Regions from separate parts of the Streptomyces sp. NPDC054842 genome, predicted to be linked through region 3. Evidence: riboswitches for the same ligand, from Rfam matches in the RefSeq annotation. Region 3 holds a riboswitch; each other region holds the start of a gene.
The links. A riboswitch is a leader RNA that binds a small molecule or an ion and turns the genes downstream of it on or off. The one in region 3 is predicted to bind S-adenosylmethionine.

Region 1 (3,264 bases), on a different contig from region 3:
GACCGAGGCACCGGTGGCCGCGGACTCCGCCAGCGCCTCGGCGAAGGCGCGGTTGTACGCCTCGTACGAGGCCCACTGGCGCCGGAACTCCGCGTCGAAGACCGGCTCCAGGGGCGTCTGGTACAGCATGTGGTGGACGAACCAGAGCACCGAGTTCGCGATGCCGTTGTACGCGTCCGCGTGCACCTCGGCGTCGATGTCGAGCATCCGCACGCCGTCCTCGCCGACCCCGCGCCGCACCGCCTCGCGGTCCCCGTCGCCGAGGGCCGCGCACACCCACAGGGCGCCCGCGTCCGGTCCGATGGCCGAGAGCCCCGAGACGAGTCCGCCCCCGCCGCGCCGGGCGTGGAGCGAGCCGTCCTCGCGGACCTCGTAGGAGACCGGACCGCGGTTGGATGCGACAAGGATCTGGTGGTCACCGTGCGTGGAAGCCATAAGCCTCAACTTAGCCCGGGTCGGAACCGCTCAAACGTACGGACTCGACGGGTACCGGCCGTATACGACCGCCGGAGCCCGTCACGGTCCGTCACTCTCCGGGCCGTCTCACGCGACTCTGCGTGAGCGGTACTCGGAGATCTCCACCATCGGGGGGCGCTCCTCCGTGTCCACGGAGTAGGTGCGCGGCTCGAAGCCGTCGTCGCCCCGCTCGAACTGGGTGAGCGCCGGGCGTATCAGATGGCCGCGGGCCAGCCGGAGCTGCGCGGTGCGGTAGATCGCGGCGGCCATCCGGCCGAGCGCCTGCCCGTCCTGGTGGCGGTGCCTGCGCACGCCCACGTCGACCTGCGCGAGCGCGTCCAGGCCCACCAGGTGCAGCGCGTCGACCAGCATGCCGAGCTCGACGCCGTACCCGACGGGGAACGGCAGCCGCTCCAGCAGGGACCGGCGGGCCGCGTACTCGCCGCCCAGCGGCTGCACGAAGCCCGCGAGCTGCGGCCAGTGCATGTTCAGCAGCGGGCGCGCCATCAGCTCGGTGACCCGTCCGCCCTGGCCCGCGGCGGTTCTGCCGGAGGCGGACCCGTCGGACACGGTCAGCGGCCGGTCGTACATGGCCTTGACGAGGGCGACGTCCGGATCGGTGAGCAGCGGGCCCACGATCCCGGTGACGAAGTCCGACGAGAACTCCCTCAGGTCCGCGTCGACGAAACAGACGATGTCCCCGCTCGTCACCAGCAGTGACCGCCACAGGACCTCGCCCTTGCCGGGGACGGCCGGCAGGCGCGGCAGGATCGCGTCCCGGTGCACCACCCGGGCGCCCGCCGCGGCGGCGACCGCCGAGGTGCGGTCGGTCGACCCCGAGTCGACGACCACGATCTCGTCGACGAGCGGGACCTGCCGCATCAGGTCGTGGCGGATCACGGAGACGATCTCGCCGACGGTCGCTTCCTCGTTCAGCGCGGGCAGCACGACGCTGACCGTCGAGCCCGTCGCCCGTTTCGCGGCCATCAGCCTGTGCAGCGGGCGATCGGTGACGGACCAGGAGCGGGTGCTCAGCCAGCGCTCGACTTCTTCCAGCACGGTCCGGGGCTCCTCACTGTCTGCTCACACGCCCACCCGGGGTGTGATCCATCTCGCGGTTCGGACGACTATCTCAACTGTCCTGGCCGTCGGTTACAGTCTTGAACAACGCGGATGACCATCGCATGTCCTGATCCGGGAACCGCGCGCAGATCAACAACTGAACACCGCTCATCCAGAGGGGCAGAGGGATACGGCCCGTTGAAGCCCCGGCAACCCTCCAGCCGGTCTCGTCCTGATCGTCATCGGTCAGCTCGCGAGGCTCCCGGCTAGGGAAGGTGCCAAATCCGTCTCACGGCGAAGTGCGCCGTGAGGAAGATGAGGAGAAAGGGCCTCGCCTCCATGGCTGCGCAGACAGTTGCAAGCACCACGAACTCCCCCACCGCCGCGGACTCCGTCGATCTCGGCCCCGCCGCCGCCCTCTCCTGCCGCGAATGCGGACACCGCGTGCCGCTCGGCCCGGTCTTCGCCTGCGAGGAGTGTTTCGGCCCGCTGGAGATCGCCTACGACTTCTCGGCCTACGACACCGAGGAACTCCGCAAGCGCATCGAGGCGGGCCCCGCGAACATCTGGCGCTACGCGCCCCTGCTGCCCGTCCCGGCGGACGTCGCCGACAAGCCGAACATCAACCCGGGCTGGACCAAGCTCGTGCAGGCCGACAACCTGGCCCGCGAGCTGGGCGTCGAGGCCGGCAAGCTGTTCGTCAAGGACGACTCCGGCAACCCGACGCACTCCTTCAAGGACCGCGTCGTCGCGCAGGCCCTGGAGGCCGCCCGCGCCTTCGGCTTCACCACGCTCTCCTGCTCCTCCACGGGGAACCTGGCCGGCGCCGTCGGCGCCGCCGCCGCCCGGGCCGGCTTCCGGTCCTGCGTGTTCATCCCGCACGACCTGGAGCAGGGCAAGATCGTCATGGCCGCGGTCTACGGCGGCGAGCTCGTCGGCATCGAGGGCAACTACGACGACGTCAACCGCTTCTGCTCCGAGCTCATCGGCGACCCGGCCGGTGAGGGCTGGGGCTTCGTCAACGTCAACCTGCGGCCGTACTACGCGGAGGGCTCGAAGACCCTCGCGTACGAGATCTGCGAGCAGCTCGGCTGGCGGCTGCCGGACCAGCTCGTCGTGCCGATCGCGTCCGGCTCGCAGCTCACGAAGATCGACAAGGGCCTCCAGGAGCTGATCAGGCTCGGGCTGGTCGAGGACAGGCCGTACAAGATCTTCGGCGCCCAGGCCGAGGGCTGCTCGCCGGTGTCGGTGGCCTACAAGGCGGGACACGACGTCGTGCGGCCGCAGAAGCCGGACACGATCGCCAAGTCGCTCGCCATCGGCAACCCGGCCGACGGACCGTACGTCCTCGACATCGCGCGCCGGACGGGCGGCGCGGTGGAGGATGTCGACGACGGGCAGATCGTCGACGCGATCAAGCTGCTGGCGCGCACCGAGGGCATCTTCGCCGAGACGGCCGGCGGGGTGACCGTGGGCGTCACGAAGAAGCTGATCGAGAGCGGCGCCCTGGACCCGGCGCTGACCACGGTCGTCCTCAACACCGGTGACGGCCTCAAGACCCTCGACGCGGTGGCCGGGACCGGTCTGACCGCGACCATCCGCCCGAACCTGGACTCCTTCCGAGAGGCTGGCCTCGCATCATGAGCGTCAACGTTCGCATCCCCACGATCCTGCGCACCTACACGGGCGGCAAGGCCGAGGTCCCGGCGGAGGGCGCGACCCTCGCCGAGGTCATCACGGACCTGG
Region 2 (3,264 bases), on a different contig from region 3:
GCGGGCCGCGACGACCAGGGGCCCGGGGTCGCCTACCTCGCCCACCTGCTGGGCTTCACCGCCGGGTTCCTCTGCGCCTGGGTGCGCTTCGGCCGTGCGACTAGAGTGAAAACCCCAGTGACGGCCCCCGAGGGAGAGAACCAGCCGTGATCACCGCGATCGTGCTCATCAAGACCAGCGTGGACCGGATCCCCGAGATCGCGGAGTCGATCGCGGCCCTCGACAGCGTCAGCGAGGTCTTCTCCGTCACCGGCACCTACGACCTGATCGCCATGGTCCGCGTGCAGGCCCACGACGACCTGGCGGACGTCATCCCGGGCCGGATCAGCAAGATCCCCGGCGTCGAGGGCACCGACACCCACGTCGCGTTCCGCACGTACTCCCAGCACGACCTGGAGGCGGCGTTCGCGATCGGTCTCGACTCCTGACCTGCCGGGACCTCACCGCGTCCGCCGCCTCCGGGCGCTGAGCCGTACCTCCGGCCTCAGACCGCCGGCACGCACCGCCCGTCCTGGGTGCGGTACTGCCACCGAGCGCCGTCCCGCACCAGCTCCTTCACGGCGCGGACGAAGCGCTCCACGTGCTCGTCCGGGGTGCCGGCGCCGAAGCTGACGCGGATCGCGTTCAGGGACTTCTCGCCGGGCGCGGCCTCGGGGGCGCCGCACTCCCCCTGGCTCTGCGGGTCGCTGCCGAGCAGGGTGCGCACCAGCGGGTGGGCGCAGAACAGGCCGTCGCGCACGCCGATGCCGTACTCCGCGGACAGGGCCGCCGCGAAGTGCGAGCTGTTCCAGCCGTCGACGACGAACGAGATGACGCCGACCCGCGGGGCGTCGTCCCCGAACAGCGACAGGACCCGCACCTCGGGCACCTCCGCGAGGCCCGCGCGGACGGTGTCGATCAGGTACCGCTCGCGGGCGACCAGGGTGTCGAAGCCGGCCTCGGTGAGCGCCTTGCAGGCCGACGCGATGGAGTACACGCCGATCACGTTCGGGGAGCCGGCCTCGTGGCGGGCGGCGCTGTCGTGCCACTCGACGTCGACCCCGCCGTCCGCGCGCCGCGACACCTTGCGGCTGGCGCCGCCGCCCGCGAGGTAGGGCTCGGCCTCGGTCAGCCAGTCGGCGCGGCCGGCGAGGACGCCGGAGCCGAAGGGCGCGTACAGCTTGTGCCCGGAGAAGGCGACCCAGTCGACGTCCAGGTCCCGGACCGACACCGGGTGGTGCGGGGCGAGCTGGGCGGCGTCCAGGACGATGCGGGCGCCGTGCGCGTGGGCGGCGGCGGCGAGTTCGCGCACCGGCCACAGCTCACCGGTGACGTTGGAGGCGCCGGTGACGCACACCAGGGCGGGGCCGTACGGGTCGCGGGCGGCCAGCGCGCGCTCCAGGGTGGCGACGGCCTCGCCGGGGGTGCGCGGGGCGTTCAGGTACGTCACGCGGGCGTCGCGCCAGGGCAGCAGCGAGGCGTGGTGCTCGGTCTCGAAGACGAAGACCTGGCAGTCGGCCGGCAGGGCCCCGGCGAGCAGGTTGAGGGAGTCGGTGGTGGAGCGGGTGAAGACGACCTGGTCGCCGGCGCGGCAGTCGAGGAACTCGGCGACGGTCACGCGGGCGCTCTCGAAGAGGTCGGTGGAGAGCTGGGAGAGGTAACCGGCGCCCCGGTGGACGCTGCCGTAGTAGGGGGCGTACGCGGCGACGTCGTCCCAGACGCGCTGGAGGGCCGGGGCGCTGGCGGCGTAGTCCAGCGCGGCGTAGGTGACCTCGCCGCCCGTGACGAGGGGGACGGTGACATCCCTGCCCAGAACGGGCAGCGGGGCACAAACGGAACGGTCGGCGGCAGCGGTGGGGACGGACATGGCGAACTCCTGTGAGTGGCAGGCGAGATCGCTGTGCGGACAGCCCGCGCAGAGGGGCGTCGACGGCACAGGAAGGGAAGAAGGGTGTGCGGAGGCGGGGCTCTACGCCCTACCGCATTCGCTTGCTCACAGAAGGCTCCCTCGAACGACCAGGACCCCTGGCGGTGCTCACTCGGAAGAGTGCGAGGGGTCCGCGCTTGCCGTAGACCTCGCTGCCTACGGCCTGGTCTTCACCCGGGGCACCCCGCCACGGACGGAGGGTTGCCGGACAGCCGGCCGGGGCCTGATGGCTGTCGCTCATGACCTGGTACAGCATCTTGCCAGATGATCGCGGACGCGCAAGGCGCGGTCCAGAATCCGGACCGCGCCTTGCGTGCTGCCGTGTGCCGTTCAGGCGTTGCTGGCCGCGACCCACCGGTCGAGGGTCCGCTTCGCGGCCCCGGAGTCGATGGCCTCGGCGGCCCGATCCATGCCCGCGCGGATCCGGTCCGCGAGGGGCCCGCTCTCCGGCTCCAGGGCGACCAGGGCCGCCGCTGCGTTCAGCAGCACCGCGTCCCGTACGGGCCCGGTCTCGCCGTTCAGCAGCCGCCGGGCGACGTCCGCGTTGTACGAGGCGTCGGCGCCCCGCAGCGCCTCGACCGGGACCAGCTCGATGCCGACGTCACGCGGGTCGAAGCCGTCCTCGTGGACCTTCTCGTCGCGGACGACCCACACCCGGGACGTGGCCGTGGTGGTCAGCTCGTCGAGGCCGTCGTCGCCGCGGAACACCAGCGAGGAGTTGCCGCGTTCGGCGAAGACACCGGCGACGATGGGCGCCATCCGAAGGTCGGCCACCCCGACCGCCTGGGCCTTGACCCGGGCCGGGTTGGTCAGCGGGCCCAGGAAGTTGAAGGTGGTGCGGATGCCCAATTGACCGCGGGCGGCGGCCACATGACGCAGCGCGGGGTGGAACTTCACCGCGAAGCAGAAGGTGATCCCGGCCTCCTCCGCCACCTCCGCGACCCGCTTGGGCGTCAGCTCCAGATTCACGCCCAGCTTCTCCAGGACGTCGGAGGCGCCGGACGCGCTCGACGCGGCCCGGTTGCCGTGCTTGACCACCTTGGCGCCCGTGCCGGCCACGACGATCGCCGACATGGTGGAGATGTTGACGGTCTTCGCGCCGTCGCCGCCCGTGCCGACGATGTCGACGGTCTCCCCGGGCACCTCGATCACGTTGGCGTGCTCGTACATCGCGCGGACCAGGCCGGAGATCTCCTCGACGGTCTCGCCCTTGGCCCGCAGCGCCACCGCGAACCCGGCGATCTGCGCGTCCGTCGCCTCACCGCGCATGATGCGGTCCATCGCCCAGGCCGTCTCGTCCGCGCTCTGGTCGCGCCCGTCCAGCAGGCCGTTCAGCACCTGGGGCCAGGAACGGCCCG
Region 3 (3,264 bases):
TCGTACGGCGGCCGAAGTGGGCCGCCTCGTCCGGCCGGGCCGACACCTGGACGCGCAGGCCCGCGCGGCCGTTGCTGACGTAGTCCAGGGTGGCGATGGCCTTGGAGACGTGGAACGGCTCGGTGTGCGTGGCGACCACGGACGGGACCAGTCCGATGTGCCGGGTGAGCGGGGCGACGCGGGCGGCGACGAGCACCGCGTCGAGCCGGCCGCGCACCTGGTCGGTGCGTCCGTCGGGACCGTTCGGGAGGGAGGACTGGGGTCCGAGGGAGTCCTCGATGGTGACGAGGTCGAGCAGGCCGTGTTCGGCCTCGGTGACGAGATCGGCCCAGTAGCGCGCGGTGAACAGGTCGTGGGGGCGGGCCACGGGCTCGCGCCACGCGGCCGGGTGCCAGCCGGCGCCGTCGAGCGCGACGGCGAGGTGCAGCGGGGAGTTCGGGGACACGGAGGGGTGCCTTCCTGGTCGACCATGGGAGATCGCCGGCCCTCGTCGGGTGGGGCCGGCGGCGCGGGTGCATGGTCAGGGACGACAGAGCGCGGCGGCCACGCGCAGCAGGTCGATGTGCGGCCGGGAGTAGAGGCGGACGCAGCCGCGCGGGGAGAACGTCACCACGGGACGGCGGAGCGCGGACGACGCGACGCGCATCGCTCCCACCTCCGCCTCCGCACTCGGTGCCCTCCAGGGCGCCAACCACCTGGCCGCGCCCTTTGTTCCGCCGAACTGTACGCCGGGCCGCGGGAGTCGGGGGCTCCGCCGACCACGTCGTGAGACGCCGCGGACGCCTTCTTGACGCTCCCCCGGGGCGCGGCGAGACTGACGAGGACGGTCACGATTGTCAGCGCCCCGCGAGTGTCCGCACTCGTACGGTCATCGGCCCCGGCCCGCTGGCAGGCAACCCTTCCACCGCGACGGGGTGCCCCGGGTGACGACCGGGTTCCGCCGGTGCGGCGGGACAAGCGTGGTCTCGCGTTGCGCGAGCCCCGAGCGTGGACCGGTGGGAATGCCCAGGAACGACCTGACGAGGCGCCTGCACATCGATCTGCTGCGTGTCTCCAGCGCGTACTAGGGACCGTCCGGACCTCCCCGCCCTCGCCCGCGAGGCACCTTCGCGCATCGGGTCCGCCGTCCCGGCGTGCCCGGCGACGAGCCGGCACCGCACGTGAGCGGGGCCGCCCCGGTGCGGCGAGCGTGCGTGTCCGACGTCGCGAGGCGGACGGGAGAGGCCGGACAGGCCCTGGTTCCGGCGATCCGGACCGGTACGCAAGAGCGGTCACTCCGTTTCGTCACGGCGCCCACGAGGCAGCCGGGACTTCCTCAACCATGGAGAGTCATGCCCGAGACCCTGTCGCACGCCGCCGGCACGAGCACCCCCCGCACCGGCACGCCCGAGCCCGGACCCGCCGACCGGACCGGATCCGGCGCCTGTTCCCGCGGCTCGGGCGCGCCCGGCACCCCGTGCTCCGCGGAGGCCGCCGACGCGGGCGCCCCGGCACGGTGTGCGTCGTCCTTCCGCGCGACCGCGCCGCTCGACGGACTGCCCCGCCCCCGCGGCGCCGGTTCGGCCGGCGCTCAGCAGCGCGTCCACAGCCGGATCGGCGACGGTCTCGCCGGCGGTTTCTACCCGGCCCCGCACCGCTATCAGCTGTACCTGTCCCCGGACTGTCCGCGCTCGCTGCGCGTCGCGGTCACGGTCCACCTGCTGGGCCTCGGGGACTTCGTCGCCACCCTTTCCGCCGAGCCCGGCGGCCCGGACAGGACCGACGCCCTGCGCGGGGCCTACGAGGCCACCTGGCACCACTACGACGGCCCGCTCGCCGTGCCCGCGCTGTGCGACCGGTGGACCGGACGGGTCGTCAGCAACCACACGCCGGACATCCTGCGCGACCTGGCCCGGCTGGCGGACCGCACCGGAGGGGAAGCCCCCGCGCTGCGTCCGCGGGCCCTCGCGGCGGACATCGACGCCCTGCGGGAACTCCTCGACGCGGACGTCACCCCGGCCGCGCAGCCGGGGCGGCGGTCGGCCGCGCTGGCCCTGCTCGACGGGCGGCTCGCCTCGGCGCCGTACGCCTTGGGCCACGAGCTGAGCGCCGCTGACGTGGACCTCTGGGTGGCTCTCGTCCATCTCGACAGCCCCGGCGCCCTCGGCCCGTACGAGCACCTCCGGGGTTATGTGCGGCGGCTCGGAGCCCATCCGGCATTCCGCGGGAAGACGGGCCGGAGCGACGGGACGGGCGTCCCACCACTCCGGCGACGGTAGTCCCGGCCGGCGGAGGCGCCGCCTCCGCCGGCCGTCAGCCCTCCGCCACCCGTTCGTTCCTCCGCCGCGTCCGCCGCCCGTCAGCCCTCAGCGGCCTCCATCGCCTCCCGGGAGATCCGGTCGAACTGCGCGGCCATCGCCTCCTGGAGCGCCTGGGCGGCCGACAGCGGGCGGACCATCACCGTGAAGTCGTCGATCCTGCCGTCCTCGTCGAGGTGCAGGAAGTCGCAGCCCTCGATCTCCTTGTCGCCCACCTTCGCCCGGAAGATCAGCGCGTGGTCGGCGCCGTCGGCGTCCCCGATCTCGCGGACGTAGCGGAAGTCCGTGAAGACGCGCGTGACGCCCCGGACGATGGCCGCGGTGATCGCCCTGCCGGTGTACGGCTTGAAGACGACCGGGCTGGTGAACACCACGTTCTCGGCCAGCAGTGCCTCGATCGCGGCGTGGTCGCCGGCCTCCACCGCCTTGCGGAAGGGATGCATCGCGCCCACCTCTCATAGTCAACTAATTGATTAGGTGTGGAAGAGATTACTCGCGTCGGCGGCCGGCAATCTAGCCTTACGGGCATGGCATTGCGCAACGCGGTCCTGGCCGCGCTTCTGGACGGCGAGGCGTCGGGGTACGACCTGGCCAAGGGGTTCGACGCGGCGATCGCCAACTTCTGGATGGCGACGCCCCAGCAGCTGTACCGGGAACTCGACCGCATGGCCTCCGATGGGCTCATCGAGGCGCGGCTCGTGCGCCAGGAGCGCCGGCCGGACAAGCGGATGTTCTCGCTGACGGAGGCCGGGCGCCGCGCGCTGCGCGAGTTCACCGGCGCCCCGCCCCGGCCCACGGCCATCCGGGACGAGCTGCTGGTCAAGGTGCACGCGGTGGACGAGGGCGACCCGGACGCCGTACGCGCGTCGATCACCGAGCGGCTGGAGGGGGCCCGCGCGAAGCTGGCCCGCTACGACCGGCTGCGCGCCCGCCTCCTCGACGGGCGGACCGAGGACGCGTACCTGGC

Region 1: another riboswitch for S-adenosylmethionine. It lies ahead of thrC (threonine synthase); the one in region 3 lies ahead of ACWGIS_RS17925 (glutathione S-transferase C-terminal domain-containing protein).
Region 2: another riboswitch for S-adenosylmethionine. It lies ahead of ACWGIS_RS18940 (aminotransferase class V-fold PLP-dependent enzyme); the one in region 3 lies ahead of ACWGIS_RS17925 (glutathione S-transferase C-terminal domain-containing protein).

The regions. Positions count from the first base shown of each region.
Region 1 is NZ_JBSGZN010000074.1:16,912-20,175, reverse strand. It holds gene ACWGIS_RS34640 (alpha,alpha-trehalose-phosphate synthase (UDP-forming)) at 1-435, opposite strand, end outside; gene ACWGIS_RS34635 (glucosyl-3-phosphoglycerate synthase) at 544-1,515, opposite strand; SAM riboswitch class I at 1,684-1,840, shown strand; gene thrC (threonine synthase) at 1,858-3,162, shown strand; gene ACWGIS_RS34625 (MoaD/ThiS family protein) at 3,159-3,264, shown strand, end outside.
Region 2 is NZ_JBSGZN010000022.1:62,597-65,860, reverse strand. It holds gene ACWGIS_RS18950 (rhomboid family intramembrane serine protease) at 1-150, shown strand, start outside; gene ACWGIS_RS18945 (Lrp/AsnC family transcriptional regulator) at 147-428, shown strand; gene ACWGIS_RS18940 (aminotransferase class V-fold PLP-dependent enzyme) at 485-1,846, opposite strand; SAM riboswitch class IV at 2,035-2,151, opposite strand; gene trpD (anthranilate phosphoribosyltransferase) at 2,237-3,264, opposite strand, start outside.
Region 3 is NZ_JBSGZN010000020.1:70,467-73,730, reverse strand. It holds gene ACWGIS_RS17935 (LLM class flavin-dependent oxidoreductase) at 1-445, opposite strand, end outside; gene ACWGIS_RS17930 (putative leader peptide) at 521-646, opposite strand; SAM riboswitch class IV at 826-966, shown strand; gene ACWGIS_RS17925 (glutathione S-transferase C-terminal domain-containing protein) at 1,332-2,258, shown strand; gene ACWGIS_RS17920 (nuclear transport factor 2 family protein) at 2,339-2,740, opposite strand; gene ACWGIS_RS17915 (PadR family transcriptional regulator) at 2,825-3,264, shown strand, end outside.